4 regions of the Streptomyces sp. NPDC111656 genome follow, and region 2 is predicted to be linked to each of the others. Evidence: riboswitches for the same ligand, from Rfam matches in the RefSeq annotation. Region 2 holds a riboswitch; each other region holds the start of a gene.

Region 1 (4,319 bases), on a different contig from region 2:
GGACATCGCGCTGTACATCAACTCCCCCGGCGGCTCGTTCAGCGCGATGACGGCGATCTACGACACGATGCAGTTCGTCAGTTGCGACGTGGAGACCACCTGCCTGGGGCAGGCCGCGTCGGCCGCCGCCGTACTGCTGGCCGGCGGCGCGCCGGGCAAGCGGTTCGCGCTGCCGGGGGCCCGGGTGCTGATCCACCAGCCGTCACTTCCCGAGCCGCTGCAGGGACAGGCGAGCGATCTGGCCCTCCAGGCAGAGGAGTTGATGCGCACTCGAAGGCTGCTGGAGGACATGCTCGTACGGCACACGGGGCAGAGTCCTGAACAGGTCGCCGCCGACATCGAGCGCGACAAGATCCTGGACGCTCAGGCCGCGTTGGCGTACGGACTGGTGGACGGGATCATCCCCAGCCGCAAGACCTCGCGCACCGCGCCCGGTGCGAGGAACGCCACACCCGACGCGAGGTGATCCGCCGATGGTGCCCGAACTGCCCCCGCTGCCCGCGCTGACACGAGCCGAGGCCGAGCTGATCGACCGTTACCTCGACGTGGTCGACCTGCTCGGCCGTATCAACCCGGCCCGGCCCGGAGACACCTACCGCGGGCTGCGTGCCGCCCAGGCGCTGGTCGCCAAGGCCACCGAGCTGCGGGACGCCCTCGCGCTGATGCACCAGCGCGGCGAGAGCGAGGTGCACGCGCCGACGCTGGCGCAGGCTCTGCGCGTCCTCGACGGTGAGCGGCGGGCGGCCCGCGTCACGCTGCCGCCCGACGCCGACAATTGACACGTCCGCACCCGGGTCGCCGTGCGCGCCGAGTCGGCGAGGCGTCCGGCCCGGGGTTCAAACGGACCAGATGGCGTACCCCCTGATGGAGTAATCACACACCCCTTCGGGGAACCGAAAAAGTTGCACAACGCGCGTAGCCCGGAGGCGGAATGAGATGCTCCGGTGCTGGTGGGCGCGTCGTCGGTGTCCCCAACATCGCCCGAACAGGGGGTCGTCCACCCGAACGGGTGAGTGGTGAGTAACCCCACAAATCGCCGGTTCCACTCGGATTTTGTGACTGCTATGCGTGAAGATCCCTTCCGACGACAAGCCCCCGCCACAGCGGCGGGGCGGTCCGGGCGGACGCCGAGTCCTGCCGCTGCCCGGATGACCGGTCGACAGAAGTGCATCGGCAGGAGTGGAGGACCCAGCAAGACGGGTCGCCGGAGAAATCCGGGCGGTCCTTGGGGTGAAGCCGCGCAAGCGGCCGGGCTACTTCGCCAGCCCGAATCCGACAGGTCATCCTTCACAGGCGGCTGACGAAGGGTTGCGCATGACTGCGCTCAATCGTGTCCCGTCGCTGTGGACCCGGGCCGGTACGGCCTCGGCGCTCACCATCGCCGCCGTGGGCGGCAGCCTCGTGGTTCCTGGCGTCGCATCCGACGCCGAAGCGGCCACGTTGGCGACGAAGGCACTTCAGGTCGCCGCTTCCAAGAAGGGCTCCCCGTACCAGTACGGTGCCGCCGGGCCACGCCGATTCGACTGCTCCGGGCTCACGCTCTACTCGTACAAGAAGGCGGGCAAGACGCTGCCTCGTACGGCCGCGGCGCAGTACAACAAGACGCACCACATCTCCGCGTCCCACCGCAAGGCCGGAGACCTGGTGTTCTTCCACTCGGGCCGGAACGTGTACCACGTCGGCATCTACGCCGGAAAGGGAAAGATCTGGCACTCCCCGAAGACAGGGGAGGTCGTGAAGCTGCAGAAGATCTGGACGAAGAGCGTCTGGTACGGCCGGGTCAGCTGACCTGCCCGAGGGGGTGCCGCCGGCCGGCACCCCCTCGGGGTTCCCTCCGGGCGTGAAATGCGGACGAACCGGTTACTCGTTCAGCATGGCTGAGCGACCTTCCCCCGAAGAACGGAACGAGACGCCCCTCGAGCGCGCCGATCGCAACTTCGGCGAACTGCTCCAGGAGCTGCGCGTCACGCAGACCGGTGTGCAGATCCTCTTCGCGTTCCTGCTGACGCTGGCGTTCACCCCGCGCTTCCCGTCCCTCGACACGGTGCAGCGCGCCACGTACGTCACCACCCTCCTGCTGGCCGTGGCCGCCGCCGCGCTCTTCACGGCGCCGGCCGCGCTGCACAGGTCGCTGTTCCGGCAGGGCGCGAAGCCGACCGTCGTGCGGGTCTCCTCCGTCCTGGCCACGGTCGGGATGGGCGTGCTCATGCTGGCGCTGACGGGATCGGTGCTGCTCGTCGTGGACGTCGCGCTGGGACGCGCCGCGGGGATCGCCTCGGGCGCGGGCACGCTGCTCGTCTGTGTGGCGCTGTGGGGCCTCCTGCCCGGCCTGGTGCACCGTGCCGTCGTCAGCGCAGCGACGGCTCCGAAAGAAGCACCCGACCGAGAACCGTGAGCGCGCTCATCGCCCGGCTGCCGCCGGCCGAACCGGCCGGACAGCGCGGTCGCACCGGAGAGATGGCCAGGACGGCTGCGGCTCCGGTGGGGCCGCGGTTGCGGGGACCGGGAGATCCGCACCGTACGATCTCCGTCGTCCACCGGACCGGGGACCGCTCGGCACCGGCGGCCGAGGCCTTCCGGGCCCCGCCGCGAGGCGCCTCGCAGCGCAGACACGACAACTGGGCCGCTCCTCAGGGCTCTTGTGGGCCGCCGGCCGTCACCGGCTGGGCCGGCACCGTCCAGGGCAGCTCGATGGCGACCGTCTTGCCGCCCTCACGGGTGGGCCGGACGACGAGTCTGCCGCCGCATTCGGCGGTCAGCCAGCGGATGATCACCATGCCGCGTCCATTGTCCTGCTGGACGGCGGCAGGCAGACGTTTGGGAAAGCGCGGATGGCTGTCGGTGACGCCGATCCTGAGGTGTTCGTCTCGGTCGAGCCGGACGTCCACCGTGAAGGTGGGCGACTGCCCGAAAGTATGTTGGACGGCGTTGGTGGCTAGTTCTGACACGATCAGGCGTACGGTGTCCGCGACTTCGGCGTCGCACGGCAGGCCCCATTCGGCCAGCACATCGGCGACGAAATTCCGGGCCGCGGAGACCGAGGCGGGATCGCTCGGCAGAGTGACGGATGCTTCCTGGTGATCTGCCATGGCGACGTCGTCCCTTTCCCACGGGACCGGAGTCCGACACGGAGCGGATGGTTCGAGTACGGTCCCGGACTGGTGCTTCGCGCCAGACTGCCATCACTGGGCCGGTCACGGGTGCGATCCACCGAGATATGCATATATCTGTCGCTCGATGCGGTGAACTCCACGACGACGGAGCGTATTTGGGCGGCTCGGAAGGAGTAAGGAGTACGGCCATGCAGCACGGTCCCGCGGTGCGCCGCCGCAAGCTCGGTGCCGAACTGCGCGCGCTGCGCGCCGTTGCGGGTCTCACCAGTGGTGAGGCGGCCCGTCTCGTCGGCTGGCACCAGTCGAAGGTGAGCCGGATCGAGACCGGTATCAGTGGGGTGAAACCGGCCGACGTGGAGCGCCTGTTGGACGCCTACGCCGTCACGGACCCCGAGTTACGGGAGCTCCTGGTCGGCCTCGCGGGCTCCGAGGGCAACGGTCGCCATCACTGGTGGCACGCCTACCGCGGGGTCCTGCCGCCCACGTACCGCGACTTCATCAGTCTGGAGTCCCAGGCCAGCGGCATGCGCACGCTGGAGACCACGGTGGTGCCCGGACTGCTCCAGACGCCCGAGTACGCGCGGGAGGTGACCCGGGTCGCCGTCGGCGGCCTGGAGGACGGCAAGCTCGACGCGCTCGTCGAGGTGCGCCTCGCCCGGCAGGACGTCCTGCGTTCGAATCCGCCGCTGGAACTGACCGCCGTCCTCGACGAGGCCGTGTTAAGACGTGAGGTCGGCGGACCGAAGGTGATGGCTCGGCAACTGGAGCGTCTGCGGGAGGCCGCCACCCTGCCTCAAGTGCGCCTTCAGGTCCTGCCGTTCGCCGCGGGAGCCCATATCGGCGTCACCGGGCCTTTCGTTATCTTCTCATTTCCGAACACAACTGATCTGGATGTGGTTGTTCTCGACCACTTGACGAGTAGCCTCTATCTCGAACGGAAAGAAGACCTTCAGGCCTACACCGAGGCCTTCAACGCCCTTCAGTTCCACGCCCTTTCGCCCGAGGACTCGTTGGACTACATCGCCGGGATAGGTGACGGCGCGTAAGGAGGCACCCCCATGACTGCACTGCCTCGGTACGTACGTTCAAGTACTTCACTCCGCGACGTGCCATGGCTGCGCAGCAGCCGCAGTACGGGAATGAACAACTGCGTCGAGACGGCCCGACCCGGCCCAGGACCCTGGGCCGGACTGGTCGCTGTGCGCG
Region 2 (4,319 bases):
ACCGAGGACGAGCACGAGCAGCGCCTCGGTCACCCAGCGCAGCACGCCGTTGTCGTCGTTGTTCCACAGGTGGATGTTCGCCTGGTACGCGAGGATCAGCTTCGACCCCGCCAGCGCCGAGATGGCGAGCGCGCCGCCCGCGACCCACTGGTCCCCGGCGCCCGTGGCGACCTCGCGGTAGTCGAAGTAGAACAGCGCCGCCGCGTAGAGCACGAGCCCCAGCCAGAACAGCACGAGCGCGGTGTGCGCGAGCCAGTCCGTGTGCGTCGCGGGGGCGAGCGTCGCGCCCAGCACCGCGAGCCCCTGCGTGGCCACACAGCCGAGGAACACCGCTCCGGGCATACGGGGCCGCCATTGCCGTACGACCAGGAGGAGCAGCCCCGGCCAGAGCGCCGCCGCCAGGGCGAGCAGGGCCTCGGCCGGCACCTCCCACCCCAGTGTGACCAGCCGCGTGCCGAGCACGGTGGTCGCCGCGACCGCGGTGAGCGCGCTCGGTGTACCGGCCTCCGTCAGCCACCGCTCCCGCTCCCGCAGCAGCCGTACGACGAAGGCCGCGGCGAGCCCGAGCCAGCCGACGGCCGCCAGGGCCAGCGCGATCCGGGACAGGATCTCGTAGCCGGTCTGCTCCAGCCCGATCGAGATGATGCCGGTGGCCAGGATCGCGGCTCCGGCGCCCGGCGGACTCTGCGCCCACCAGCTGCGCAGGCCGGTCCACCGGGTGCCGGGCGGGGAGATGGCTGACATGGGCCCGATGCTAAGGACCTTCGAGCGGGTTGGCGGCGGGCCACGCGCGCGTGGAGCTCGATGAGCCCCACGCGCGTGCCGGGCGCCGAGGCATTAGGCCGGACGCACCACGCTGTGGATGATCGACTCGCCGCCGTAGAAGATCGACTCCTCGCGGACGTACGCGCCTGGCTTGGGGGCGTGGATCATCATGCCGTTGCCGACGTAGAGGCCGACGTGGCTGATGTCGTCGTAGAAGAAGACGAGGTCACCGGGCTTGATGTCGGAGAGCGGGACCGTCGTGCCCACGTTGACCTGGTCCCAGGTGGTACGCGGGAGCTCGACGCCGGCGGCCTTCCAGGAGGCCTGGGTGAGGCCGGAGCAGTCGTAGGAGCCGGGCCCGGTCGCGCCCCAGACGTACGGCTTGCCGATCTGGGTGCGGGCGAAGGCGAGGGCCTTGTCGGCCTTGGCGGTGTACGAGGAGTCGGTGGCCGAACTCCCGGAGGTGCCGGCGGAGCCAGTGGTCCCGGAGGCGCCGGAGGTGCCGGAGGTCCCGGAGGTGCCGGAACCCGTCTGCTGCTGGGCGGCCGCCTCCTGGGCCTTCTTCTCCGCCGCGGCCTGCTGCTGGGCCAGCTCCGCCGCCTTGCGGTCGGCCGCTTCTTGCTTCTTCTTCTCGATCGCCGCGAGCCGCGCCTTCTCCTCGGCGGTCAGTTTCGAGAGCAGGTCGCGCGCCGCGGCGAGCTTGCGCTGCACGTCGGCCTTGGACGTCTTCAGCGCGCTCTGCGCCGTGGTGAGCGTCTGCAGGCTCTCGGAGGCCTCCGCGCGCTTCTTGGTGGTGGCGGCCTGCTCGGTGACGTAGTCGTCGACGGCCGCCTTCTGGCGGGTGGTCAGACGGTTCATCAGCTGGGTCTGATCGAAGTAGTCCTGCGGATTGTCGGCCAGCAGGAGGCTCGCGGTGTCGGGGGCGGCGGCGCCGGTGCGGTACTGCGCCGCGGCGAACGAACCCAGCTCCTCGCGCGCGGTGTTGAGCTTCTCGGTGCGCTGGGCCACGTCGTCGAGGAGGGAGTCGACGCGCTTGCGCTGCTGCGCGGTCTTCTCCCTGGTCGCGTTGTACTTCTCGGTCGCCGCCTCGGCCTGGTGGTAAAGGTCGTCGACCTTCTTCTCCACCTCTTCGATGCTCGGCTTGGAGTCGGCCGAGGGCGCGGCGTTCGCCGTCTGGGAGAGCAGGGCCACGGAGGTGAGGGCCGCCGTGGCGAGGGCGGGAGTCCGTATACCCGCTATGCGCGTACCCGTAGGACTCCACTTGCGATGCGACGCCAAGGTGGCGACTCCTTCCGTCATCCGCCTACCGAGTTAGCTGTCGGGTTCGGGCGGGTGCTTCCGGAAGGTTTGCCCTACGGTCCCTGCCCCACTGGGCGGTTGGACCGATTCACCCCAAGTTCGGTTGGGTCCCCGGCTCCGGCTGCCACGCGGGCGCACCGGACTCGGCGGAGGCCGCACGGCCCGGCGGTGTTCGCCGGTTGGGTCGAGCGGCCTGCCCGGCACGCTAGCCAACTCATAAGTGTTCTGTGAAGTTTGATGTGCGATATGCCCGATACATTTTCGTGACCTTGATCCTGAAGGCCATTGATCGGGACCGACTGTGGCTGACCGTAATGAAACGATCCTGAACGGTGACGGCGTCCACGGTGGAGAGAGAGTCGGAAAGAGATCGTGCGCGGTCACGGACAGGGATCATGCGCGCTCGCGGAAAAACCGGTCGGGTTTCCAGGGTGGCCGCGGGTTGTCAGTGGGGCCGCCTAGACTCGGAGAGCGATGAGCAGCCTCTTTGATGACAGCTTTCTGGCGGACCTCCAGCCTTCCGGGGCCCACGAGGAAGAGCCCCCGCCGCCTCCCGAGGACGGGGCGCCGGAGCCGCTTCCGGACGACCTGTTCGGCGGCCGCTTCGACGCGCCCGCGAGCCGGGACGCCTACTACCGCGACGGCGCGCCCCGCCCCGCCGTGGACCCGGCGGCCCTGCTGGACGGGCTGAACGAGAACCAGCGCGCGGCCGTGGTGCACTCCGGCTCCCCGCTGCTCATCGTGGCCGGCGCGGGCTCCGGCAAGACCCGGGTGCTCACCCACCGCATCGCCCATCTGCTGGGCGAGCGCCATGTCCACCCCGGCCAGATCCTCGCGATCACCTTCACGAACAAGGCTGCGGGCGAGATGAAGGAGCGCGTCGAGCAGCTCGTCGGCCCGCGCGCGAACGCGATGTGGGTGATGACCTTCCACAGCGCGTGTGTGCGGATCCTGCGCCGCGAGAGCAAGAAGCTCGGCTTCACCTCCTCGTTCTCGATCTACGACGCCGCCGACAGCAAGCGCCTGATGGCGCTCGTCTGTCGTGATCTGGATCTCGATCCCAAGCGCTTCCCGCCCAAGTCCTTCAGCGCCAAGATCTCGAACCTGAAGAACGAGCTGATCGACGAGGAGGACTTCGCCGCCCAGGCCGCCGACGGTTTCGAGAAGACCCTCGCCCAGGCCTACGCGATGTACCAGTCGCGGCTGCGCGAGGCCAACGCGCTCGACTTCGACGACCTGATCATGACCACGGTCAACCTGCTGCGCGCCTTCCCGGACGTCGCCGAGCACTACCGGCGCCGCTTCCGCCACGTCCTGGTCGACGAGTACCAGGACACGAACCACGCGCAGTACGCCCTGGTCAGGGAGCTCGTCGGCCCGGCCGCCGGTGACCGGCCCGAGGACGCGCCGCCCACCGAGGGCGAGCTCGGGCCCGCCGAGCTGTGCGTCGTGGGCGACGCCGACCAGTCGATCTACGCCTTCCGCGGGGCGACCATCCGCAACATCCTCCAGTTCGAGGAGGACTACCCGGACGCGACGACGATCCTGCTGGAGCAGAACTACCGCTCCACCCAGACGATCCTGACCGCCGCGAACGCGGTCATCGAGCGCAACGAGTCCCGCCGTCCCAAGAACCTGTGGACCAACGCGGGCGCCGGTTCGAACATCACCGGCTATGTCGCCGACACCGAGCACGACGAGGCCCAGTTCGTCGCCGAGGAGATAGACCGTCTCACCGACGCGGGCGAGGCGAGGGCGGGTGACGTCGCCGTCTTCTACCGGACGAACGCACAGTCCCGTGTCTTCGAAGAGATCTTCATCCGCGTCGGCCTGCCCTACAAGGTCGTCGGCGGCGTCCGCTTCTACGAGCGCAAGGAGGTCCGGGACGTCCTCGCGTACCTCAGGGTCCTGGCCAACCCCGAGGACTCGGTCCCGCTGCGCCGCATTCTGAACGTTCCCAAGCGCGGCATCGGCGAGCGCGCCGAGGCCATGATCGACGCGCTCTCGCAGCGCGAGAAGATCAGCTTCCCGCAGGCGCTGCGCCGCGTCGACGAGGCGTACGGGATGGCGGCGCGGTCGACGAACGCCGTGAAGCGGTTCAACACGCTCATGGAGGACCTCCGTACGATCGTCGAATCCGGCGCGGGCCCGGCGACCGTCCTGGAGGCGGTCCTCGAGCGCACCGGCTATCTCGCCGAGCTGCAGGCCTCGACCGACCCGCAGGACGAGACCCGGATCGAGAACCTTCAGGAGCT
Region 3 (4,319 bases), on a different contig from region 2:
TCGCGTATCGAGGCACCCGGGCTGGGGGCGTGGATCATCATGCCGTTGCCGGTGTAGAAGCCGACGTGGCTGACGTTGTCGTAGAAGAAGATCAGGTCGCCGAACTGGATGTCGGTCAGGGGAATCGCCGCACCGGCGGTCGCCTGCCCGTGCACGGTGCGCGGGAGTGCGACCCCGGCGGCCCTCCAGGCGGCCTGGACGAGGCTGGCGGAGTCGTACGAGTCCGGTCCGGTCGCGCCCCAGACGCACGGCTTGCCGATCTGCTCGCGGGCGAAGGCGAGGGCCTTGGCGGCCTTCCCGCCGTACGCCGACTCCACGGCGCCGACCGCTCCGACGGCCGTGTTGACCGCGCCGGTGCCTACGGGCATATCCGCGGCCAGGGGCATTCCCGCGCCGAGGGACATGTCGGCACCGAGGGGCATCCCCGTACCCATGGACATGTCCGTGGCCGGCGGTAGGCCTCCGCCGAGGGACATGTCCGCGCCGGGAAGCATGCCCGCGGCCAGGGGCATCCCCGCACCCATGGACATGTCCGTAGCCAGGGGCATTCCCGTGCCGAGGGACATGTCCGCACCGAGGGGCATTCCCGTACCCATGGACATGTCCGCACCGAGAGGCATCCCGGTGCCGAGGGACATGTCCGGGCCGAGTGCGGTCGACTGCTGTCGCTGCCACTCCTGCGCGGCCTGCTGGCGAGCCTGATCCTCCGGGGTGGGCCAGACACCCTCGGCCGGACGTGACTCGATCGCCGCGGGCCCGGGGTTCCACTGTGCGGCGTGCTTGGACACCAGCTCACGGGCCAGCGCCAGTTTCCGCTGGATCTTCTCCTTGGACGTCTTCAACGAGGACTGCCCCGGCCCGGCGGGCAGCGCGGGCAGCAGGGCCGTGGCGGCCTCCTGCGCGGGTTGCGGCGCGGCCGGCAGCGCGGCGACGGCCCTGGCCGTCAACTCGGCCACGGGCCCGGCGGTCGCCTCGGCGGAGGGGCCCGCGGTCAACTCGAGAACGGGGCGGGCGGTCAACTCCCGCCCACGGTCGCCGAGTCCGTCCTCCGGCCGCTTCGCCGGGCCCGTGGGCCGCGCCTCGGCCGGGCGATTCGGCATCCGGTCGGCCGGCAGCCTGGCCGGCGCGGACGGACCCAGCTGCCTGCGCGCCGCGTCGAACCAGGTCTTGGTGATGTCGTCGAGGGCGGGGTCGCGGCGCCTGCGCGCGGCTTCCGGCGCCGGGTTGACGCGGCTTCGGCTCCCCGTGGTCATCGCGCGGGTCCCGTTGACGAACCCCACGGCGTTCTCGGCCTGGTCGTAGAGGGAGCTGATCCGCTGCTGCACCTCCTCGTGGCTCGGACCGTCCGCGCCACTGAGGGCGGCCGTCGCGCGTGCGGAGTCGGGCATGCCAGGGAGGCTGTTGCCTCCAGGGCGCGGGGTTCGTTCCGGCGCCATGGGAGCCGTACTCCTTCCGTACTCCGCCTACCGGGCCGGCTGTCGGGTTCGGGCGGAAGATTCCGGAAGGCATGCCCTACGGCCCTTGCCCGGTGGGGCAGTTGGGCCGATTCACCCCAAGGCCGGTTGGGTCCTGGTTCCGGTTGCCACGGGGGCGCCGGATTCGGCGGAGGTCGCGCGACCCGGCGAGGTTCGCCGGAGGGAGTCGTGCGGCCTACGGCCAACTTAGCCAATTTGTGTGCCTGGTGTGAAGATTGGAGCGCGAACTGTCCGATATGTAATTGTGACCTTCGTCTACGTGTCCCGGCCGCGACCAGGATGTCGTACGACCGCCGTGCGCCCCATGGTCGCCGCGAGCGTGCGCAACCGGCGCCAGTCCAAAGGGGGTTGGGCCTCCGGCACGCCGGGCCGTTCCTTGGGGACGCGGACGCGCAGCGCTCCGGGTTCGACGCGGCAGTGGACCGGGGCGGGCAGGACCAGGGCCTCGCCGTCGATGCCGGCCTCGATCTCCGAGCGGTCGGCGTCGATGACCACCTCACGGGTGGTCAGGACCGCGAGTCCGTCCGGCGCGGGGTCCAGTACGAGCGCGGCGGCCTCGGCCGCGCTGTCCACCGTGATGCCGAGGACACCGAGCAGCCCGGAGTCGAGCCGTTCGCGGCGGCCGAGACCGGCCGGATCGTTGGTTCGGTAGGGGTTGTTGCTCACCAGTACGGCCTGCGGGGCGTCGAGCGTCGTGTCGCCGGCGCGGGCGGTCAGCCGCGGCCCGCGCTGGCGGGTGAGCAGGTCGGGCAGGAGGTCCAGGATGGTGCCGATCTTGTCGTCGCGGTACGCGGGACTCTGCACGACCGCCGCGTACGCGCCGAAGGAGGCGTTGTTGACGAACGGGTGGCCGCCGGCGAAGCCGAGGTCCACGCGGAGTTCGACGCCGTCGATGAGGGCGTCCAGGCAGGTGGCCGGGTCGTCGCGGTCGAGGCCGAGGTCCATGGCGAAGTGATTGCGGGTGCCGGCGCAGACCACCAGGAACGGCAGACCGTGTTCGGCGGCGACGGCCGCGACCAGCGCCTGGGTACCGTCACCGCCGGCGACGCCCAGCAGATCCGCGCCGTCCGCGACGGCGGCCCGGGCCAGCGCGGTGACGTCCTGGTGCTGGTCCGGGTCGAGGAGCACGACCTGCGCGCCGAGCCGCTCCGCCTTCTCCCGCAGTCCGAACTTCGCCACCTTGCCGCCGCCGGAGTGCGGGTTCATGAGGAGGAAGGGGCGCCGCGGCGGTGGTGCCCTGCGTTCCTTCGGGCGCGGGGCGCGCGTCCGGTCGCTCCGCAGGGCGTACCGGCCGCTCCAGACGGCCACGGTCCACAGTGCCAGGGACACGGGGACGGCCCAGAGCAGGCGGGCCACGGCGAACAGGGTGATCACGGCGCCGGGCGCGACGGCCGCCAGCACGGCCGCCACCCAGCGGAGCGGGCCGCGCCGGGTCAGCGCCCACCACAGCGCCGCCGCCGTGACGGCCACGCCGAGGAGCGCGGCCAGGAGCAGCAGTACGCCGTCCACGCCGCCGTAACCGAGCGGCAGCAGCACCGCCAGCGCCGCCGCGACCAGCGCGGCCCTGGCCGCCCACCGTTTCCCGTGGCCGACCTGCGCGCTCGCGTCCACACCCATCGCTCCTCCACGGACGTCGTAGAAGTCCGGCCCTGGTGGCCCCGGCCGCACGGAGGCCTGGTTCGGCGGGTCGTTCGCTGTGTGCGGGGTCGGCCATCGACGACACAGTCGTATGCAACCGTCGGGTCAGGCCCCGCGCAACCGCCACGCTCCGCCAGGGCCCGCGCCGACCGGGGCCGGTCCGGGCGCCTCTCACCGAACCCTTGGTCCACCCCTCGGGGCCGGGACCGGCCCGGCTGATGCACGATGGGCGGCGGCGGGCCCCGGCAGGACGCCGGGGTGTGGCGGGGAGGGACAGTGGTGATGAGTGGGCAGCGCGGCCGTGTCCTGGTCGTGGACGACGACGCGGCGATCCGCCGCTCGCTGGAGCGGGGCCTGAGGCTCGGCGGATTCACCGTGGACCTGGCCGACGGGGGCCGGCCGGCCCTGGCGGTGGCCCGGCGGACACCGCCGGATGTGATCGTGCTGGACATCTCGATGCCCGACCTCAGCGGCATCGAGGTGTGCAGGGCACTGCGGGACGAGGACGACGACGTACCCGTGCTGATGCTCTCCGCACTCGACGAGACCGCCGACCGGATCGCGGGCCTGCAGGCGGGCGGCGACGACTACCTCGTCAAGCCCTTCGCCCTGCAGGAGCTGGTCCTGCGGCTGGAGGCGCTGCTGCGGCGCAGGCCGCCACGGGACAGCGGCACCGTACGGGCCGGCGGGCTGCTCCTTGATCCGGCCGCCCGCAGGGTGAGCCTCGACGGGCGGCCGGTGGAACTGACCCGCCGCGAGTTCGAACTCCTCCACTTCCTCGCCCGCAACACCGGCATCGTGCTCAGCCGGGACCAGCTCCTCGATCGCGTATGGGGCTACGACTTCGAGGTCCGCACCGACGCGGTGGACACCTTCGTCAGCTATCTGCGCCGCAAACTGGAGACGTCGGGGCGCTCCCGGATCATCCACACCGTACGAGGCGTGGGCTTCGTCCTGCGCGACGACGACCCGCGGGAGCGGCCGTGAGACTGTCCACACGGATCGCCCTGGCCGTCGGCGCCACCGTGCCCGTACTGGTACTGGCCACCGGCTGGCTGCTGCTGCGGCTGGTCGCCGCGGATCTGCACGATCAGCAGGACACACATCTGCGTGAGCGCTCGGTGGCCGTCGCCAAGGACGCCCGGGGGCTGCTGCGCGCGAGCGCCGCCGACCGGTCGGCGGCGGTGGAGCAGGCCCGCGAACGCC
Region 4 (4,319 bases), on a different contig from region 2:
CCTGCTGTCGCTCCAGATCGGCGATCTCGGCGCGCTGGGACACGTACTGCCTTATCGGGTACGCGAGGGCCACGATCAGAGAACAGAGTACGAGAGCCAGCAGCGCGGCGCGGCCGGTCAGGCGTGAGCGGCGGGCCTGGCGCTTGGTCTGCGAGCGGTAGACCCGGGCCGCCGTCTGCTCGCCGAGCAGCTTCAGCCTGGTCGCGGTGGAGAACCGGTCCCGGTCCTTCACGGCCATGTCCCGCCTCCCGTTCACACGCGCGTACGTCCCCGGACACGGTACGGGACCGGGTACGGGGACGTACGTACGACTGGCTAAGGCTTGACCCTCCGCGGGTGTCAGCCCTTGAAGCGGGGGAACGCGCTGCGGCCGGCGTACACCGCGGCGTCGTCGAGGATCTCCTCGATGCGCAGCAGCTGGTTGTACTTGGCGACGCGGTCCGAGCGGGCCGGGGCGCCGGTCTTGATCTGGCCGCAGTTCACCGCGACGGCGAGGTCGGCGATGGTGACGTCCTCGGTCTCGCCGGAGCGGTGCGACATCATGCACTTGAAGCCGTTGCGCTGGGCCATCTCGACGGCGTCCAGGGTCTCGGTCAGCGAGCCGATCTGGTTGACCTTGACGAGCAGGGCGTTCGCGGAGCCCTCCTCGATGCCACGGGCCAGGCGCTCCGGGTTGGTGACGAAGAGGTCGTCGCCGACGATCTGGACCTTGTCGCCCAGCTTCTCGGTGATGACGTTCCAGCCGGCCCAGTCGTCCTCGTACAGCGGGTCCTCGATGGAGACCAGCGGGTACGCGGAGACGAGCTCCTCGTAGTACTCGGTCATCTCGGCGGCCGAGCGGGACTTGCCCTCGAACTCGTACTTGCCGTCCTTGTAGAACTCGGACGCGGCGACGTCGAGCGCGAGCGCGATCTGCTCGCCGGGGATGTAGCCGGCCTGCTTGATGGCCTCGAGGATGAGGTCGAGCGCGGCGCGGTTCGACTCCAGGTTCGGGGCGAAGCCGCCCTCGTCGCCCAGGCCGGTGGACAGGCCCTTGGTCTTCAGCACCTTCTTGAGGGTGTGGTAGACCTCGGCGCCCCAGCGCAGGGCCTCGGAGAAGGACTCCGCGCCGATCGGAGCGATCATGAACTCCTGGATGTCCACGTTGGAGTCGGCGTGCGAGCCGCCGTTCAGGATGTTCATCATCGGAACGGGCAGCAGGTGCGCGTTCGGTCCGCCCAGGTAGCGGAAGAGGGGGAGGTCGGACGCCTCGGAGGCGGCGTGCGCGACGGCGAGCGAGACGCCGAGGATGGCGTTGGCGCCGAGCGAGCCCTTGTTGTCGGTGGCGTCCAGGTCGAACATCGCCTGGTCGATCAGGCGCTGCTCGGTGGCGTCGTAACCGACGAGCTCCGGGCCGATCTGCTCGATGACGGCAAGGACGGCCTTCTCGACACCCTTGCCGCCGTAACGGTTGGGGTCACCGTCACGGAGCTCGATGGCCTCGAAGGCGCCGGTGGACGCGCCGGACGGAACGGCGGCACGACCCGTGCTGCCGTCGTCGAGGCCGACCTCGACCTCGACCGTGGGGTTGCCTCGGGAGTCCAGGATTTCCCGGGCTACGACGACGTCGATGGACGGCACGAGCATCTCCTTCTGGGATGTGACGCGGGTACGCGGAGCCTGTGATGGCTTCGCGACATGAGCCTAACCGCCCCGGGGGGATCGGCCAGCCGGTCGCCCACCCCTTGGGCAGAACTGAACGTACACATTGTTCCAGAACGGAACAAAAACGGGTACGGAAATCCGGGTACGAAATGCTCGGTGCGAAGTGCTGGACACGAAAAACCCCGCTCCGGCGCGTACGGGGGAACACGCACCGGAGCGGGGGGCCCGTGGGGACGGGGGTGGCCCTCACCGGGGTCTCCAGTGTGGAGACCCCTTTTATGCGGGAGCTGTCATTCAGCTGAGGTGAAGCTGCCGATCATCAGCTGAGGTGCAGCCGCTGACCCGGGTAGATGAAGTCGGCATCGTCGACGATGTCCTTGTTCAGCTTGAACAGCTGCTGCCAGCCGCCCTTGACCTTCTTCTTCTCGGCGATCGAGCTGAGGCTGTCACCCTTGACGACCTTGTACTCGCCGTCGCCCTTCTTGACCTTCTTGCCGGTCGGGGTGGAGACGGTCTTCTCGGCGGCCGGGCGCGACGCCGAACGGGAGGCCGCGGTGTCCGTCGAGCGGGTGGTGTTGCTGGTGCTCGGCGAGCTGTTCGACGAGGAGCCGTTCGAGGAGGACGAGGTCGACGGGGCGCTCGCGCCGCCGGTGTACGCAGCGCTCGACAGGCCCGTGCCACAGGTCGGCCAGGCGCCCTTGCCCTGCGCAGCGAGGACCTTCTCGCCGACGGTGATCTGCTGGGACTTGGAGGCCTGGTTGGCGGTCGCGGCGTACGCGGTGCCGCCGTACGCGGCCCAGGTGGAGGCCGAGAACTGCAGACCGCCGTAGTAGCCGTTGCCGGTGTTGATGGACCAGTTCCCGCCGGACTCGCACTGGGCGACGGCGTCCCACTGGGAGGCGGTGGCGGCGGAGGCGTTGCCGGCCGCCATCAGCGGAGCGGCGATGGCGACACCGGTGACACCGGCGAGCGTGGCGACACGAGTGGCCTTGGACGGACGGCGGTGCTTGCCCTTGCCGGAAAACAGCATGGAGAGATCCCCTCACCGACGCCTGCGAGGTGAGCTGTCGGGTTCGGGCGGGTGAGTGCCCGGCCGTGCGCGCTGAGCGCTCGGCTTCACCCCAAGCCGCTCCCGGTCAACTACCGGGCGCGGCGCATACCTTGGGTCCCCCGCTCCTGCCTACGGCGCTGACGCGTCGACTGTTCCCGTACGGCCGTTGGCAGGATTCGGCGTTGACGACCGTCGGGGCCCGCTGTGGCGAGCGGTGACGACCGTAAGCAGTCGATCGGCTGAATTCCAAAGACGATCAGGGCCTTTGAGATCCATCTCTCACTCGCGCCAAACCGGACATTACACAGCGAACCGTGACGCGAACTGCCCCTACTTTTCGCCCGATTCGGCACCAACTGCAAGGCTCTGACCGGGGAGGATGAGGTTCGGGTCGACGCCGACCGTCTTCTTGTTCGCGTCGTACAGCTCGGCCCATCCGCCTTTGAGGTCAAGGGCGTCCGCGATGGTCCAGAGATTGTCTCCGACGCGCACGACGTAGGAGCCGTCGACGGCGTCGCGGGAGGCGCCGGCGCCGCGCGAGGCGTGCCGCCCGGAGGAGTCGTCGCTACGGCCGTCCACGGCACTGTCGGTGGTGTTCTCGTCCGCGGTGCCGCCACGGTGGCGCCCCGCACCGGTCGTCGCGTTCTCGGACGTACCGGAAGAGTCGTCGCCCTGGCCGGAGTTGCCCGAGTCGTCACTCTTCGCCGTTTCCGTGTCGGAGCCGTCCGCCCCCTGGGCGTCGCCGCCGGTGTCGGCCTTCGTCGTGTTCTCGGACGCCTTCGAGGACGAACCGGACGAAGACGAATCGGACTTCGAGCCGGAAGAGCCGGACGGAGTCGAAGTCGCGGACGAACTGGATGAATCGGATGAACCAGATGAATCCGATGTACTGGACGAGTCGTTCGCCACGCCCGTGTCGACCAGGATGTCGCCCGAGTGCTTGCTCAGCCCGGAGAGCGGTCCGCAGGTCGGCCAGGCGGTGAGGCCCTGGTCGTCGAGGAGCTTCTCGGCGATGGCTATCTGCTGTGAGCGGCTGGCCTCGTCGGCGCTCGACGCGTAGGCGAGGCCGCCGTACTTCTCCCAGTCCGCCTGGCTGATCTGGAGCCCGCCGTAATACCCGTTGCCGCTGTCGGCACTCCACTGGCCGGCGCTCTCGCACTCGGCGACCCGGTCCCACGTGGTGCCGTCGGCCGCGCTCGCGCTGGTGGCACCGAGCAACGGGATCGCGATGGCGGATCCGGTCACCCCTGCCGCGACGATGAGGGCCGGGGCCTGACGGGGGCGACGATGGCGGCCGTTCCCGGAGAGCATGCGGAAGCCTTTCACGTGACAGCAGGTGACTACGCGACGTGTGAGTCGCGTTGACGAGTGAACGTATCCGCACCCGAACACTTGTCACAAGTCGATGCAGCGTAGATCACGTGAAGATCACAGAGTTGAATGCGCGTCAGGTTTGAGCACCCTTAGGTGTATGGTCGCCCGCTATCGCGAGACCGGTACCGGAGGCGTGAACTCCACTGGAAGCGTGCGCAATCCACGCATAATGAGCCCGCCGCGCCAGCGCAAATCGGCCGAATCCCCCGCGAGTTGGAGGTCGGGGAGACGGGTGAGGAGGGTGGCGAGC

Evidence for each region. Region 2 has a riboswitch for cyclic di-AMP ahead of ACZ7M3_RS08470 (C40 family peptidase). Riboswitches for the same ligand answer to the same signal wherever they lie in the genome.
Region 1: it holds a riboswitch for cyclic di-AMP, as region 2 does, so the genes downstream of both, ACZ7M3_RS00780 (C40 family peptidase) here and ACZ7M3_RS08470 (C40 family peptidase) in region 2, are expected to answer to the same signal.
Region 3: it holds a riboswitch for cyclic di-AMP, as region 2 does, so the genes downstream of both, ACZ7M3_RS01495 (C40 family peptidase) here and ACZ7M3_RS08470 (C40 family peptidase) in region 2, are expected to answer to the same signal.
Region 4: it holds a riboswitch for cyclic di-AMP, as region 2 does, so the genes downstream of both, ACZ7M3_RS44150 (transglycosylase family protein) here and ACZ7M3_RS08470 (C40 family peptidase) in region 2, are expected to answer to the same signal.

What each region holds. Positions count from the first base shown of each region.
Region 1 covers NZ_JBVKCA010000001.1:151,190-155,508, reverse strand. The annotation lists gene ACZ7M3_RS00790 (ATP-dependent Clp protease proteolytic subunit) at 1-466, shown strand, start outside; gene ACZ7M3_RS00785 (hypothetical protein) at 474-779, shown strand; cyclic di-AMP (ydaO/yuaA leader) riboswitch at 1,157-1,311, shown strand; gene ACZ7M3_RS00780 (C40 family peptidase) at 1,315-1,788, shown strand; gene ACZ7M3_RS00775 (DUF6328 family protein) at 1,874-2,395, shown strand; gene ACZ7M3_RS00770 (ATP-binding protein) at 2,631-3,089, opposite strand; gene ACZ7M3_RS00765 (helix-turn-helix domain-containing protein) at 3,302-4,159, shown strand; gene ACZ7M3_RS00760 (DUF397 domain-containing protein) at 4,172-4,319, shown strand, end outside.
Region 2 covers NZ_JBVKCA010000002.1:646,813-651,131, reverse strand. The annotation lists gene ACZ7M3_RS08475 (tellurite resistance/C4-dicarboxylate transporter family protein) at 1-744, opposite strand, end outside; gene ACZ7M3_RS08470 (C40 family peptidase) at 838-2,043, opposite strand; cyclic di-AMP (ydaO/yuaA leader) riboswitch at 2,051-2,223, opposite strand; gene pcrA (DNA helicase PcrA) at 2,539-4,319, shown strand, end outside.
Region 3 covers NZ_JBVKCA010000001.1:298,595-302,913, forward strand. The annotation lists gene ACZ7M3_RS01495 (C40 family peptidase) at 1-1,388, opposite strand, end outside; cyclic di-AMP (ydaO/yuaA leader) riboswitch at 1,445-1,615, opposite strand; gene ACZ7M3_RS01500 (diacylglycerol/lipid kinase family protein) at 1,731-3,092, opposite strand; gene ACZ7M3_RS01505 (response regulator transcription factor) at 3,396-4,100, shown strand; gene ACZ7M3_RS01510 (sensor histidine kinase) at 4,097-4,319, shown strand, end outside.
Region 4 covers NZ_JBVKCA010000024.1:101,666-105,984, forward strand. The annotation lists gene ACZ7M3_RS44140 (FtsB family cell division protein) at 1-238, opposite strand, end outside; gene eno (phosphopyruvate hydratase) at 340-1,626, opposite strand; gene ACZ7M3_RS44150 (transglycosylase family protein) at 1,964-2,674, opposite strand; cyclic di-AMP (ydaO/yuaA leader) riboswitch at 2,679-2,842, opposite strand; gene ACZ7M3_RS44155 (LysM peptidoglycan-binding domain-containing protein) at 3,026-4,006, opposite strand; gene ACZ7M3_RS44160 (cytochrome P450 family protein) at 4,178-4,319, opposite strand, start outside.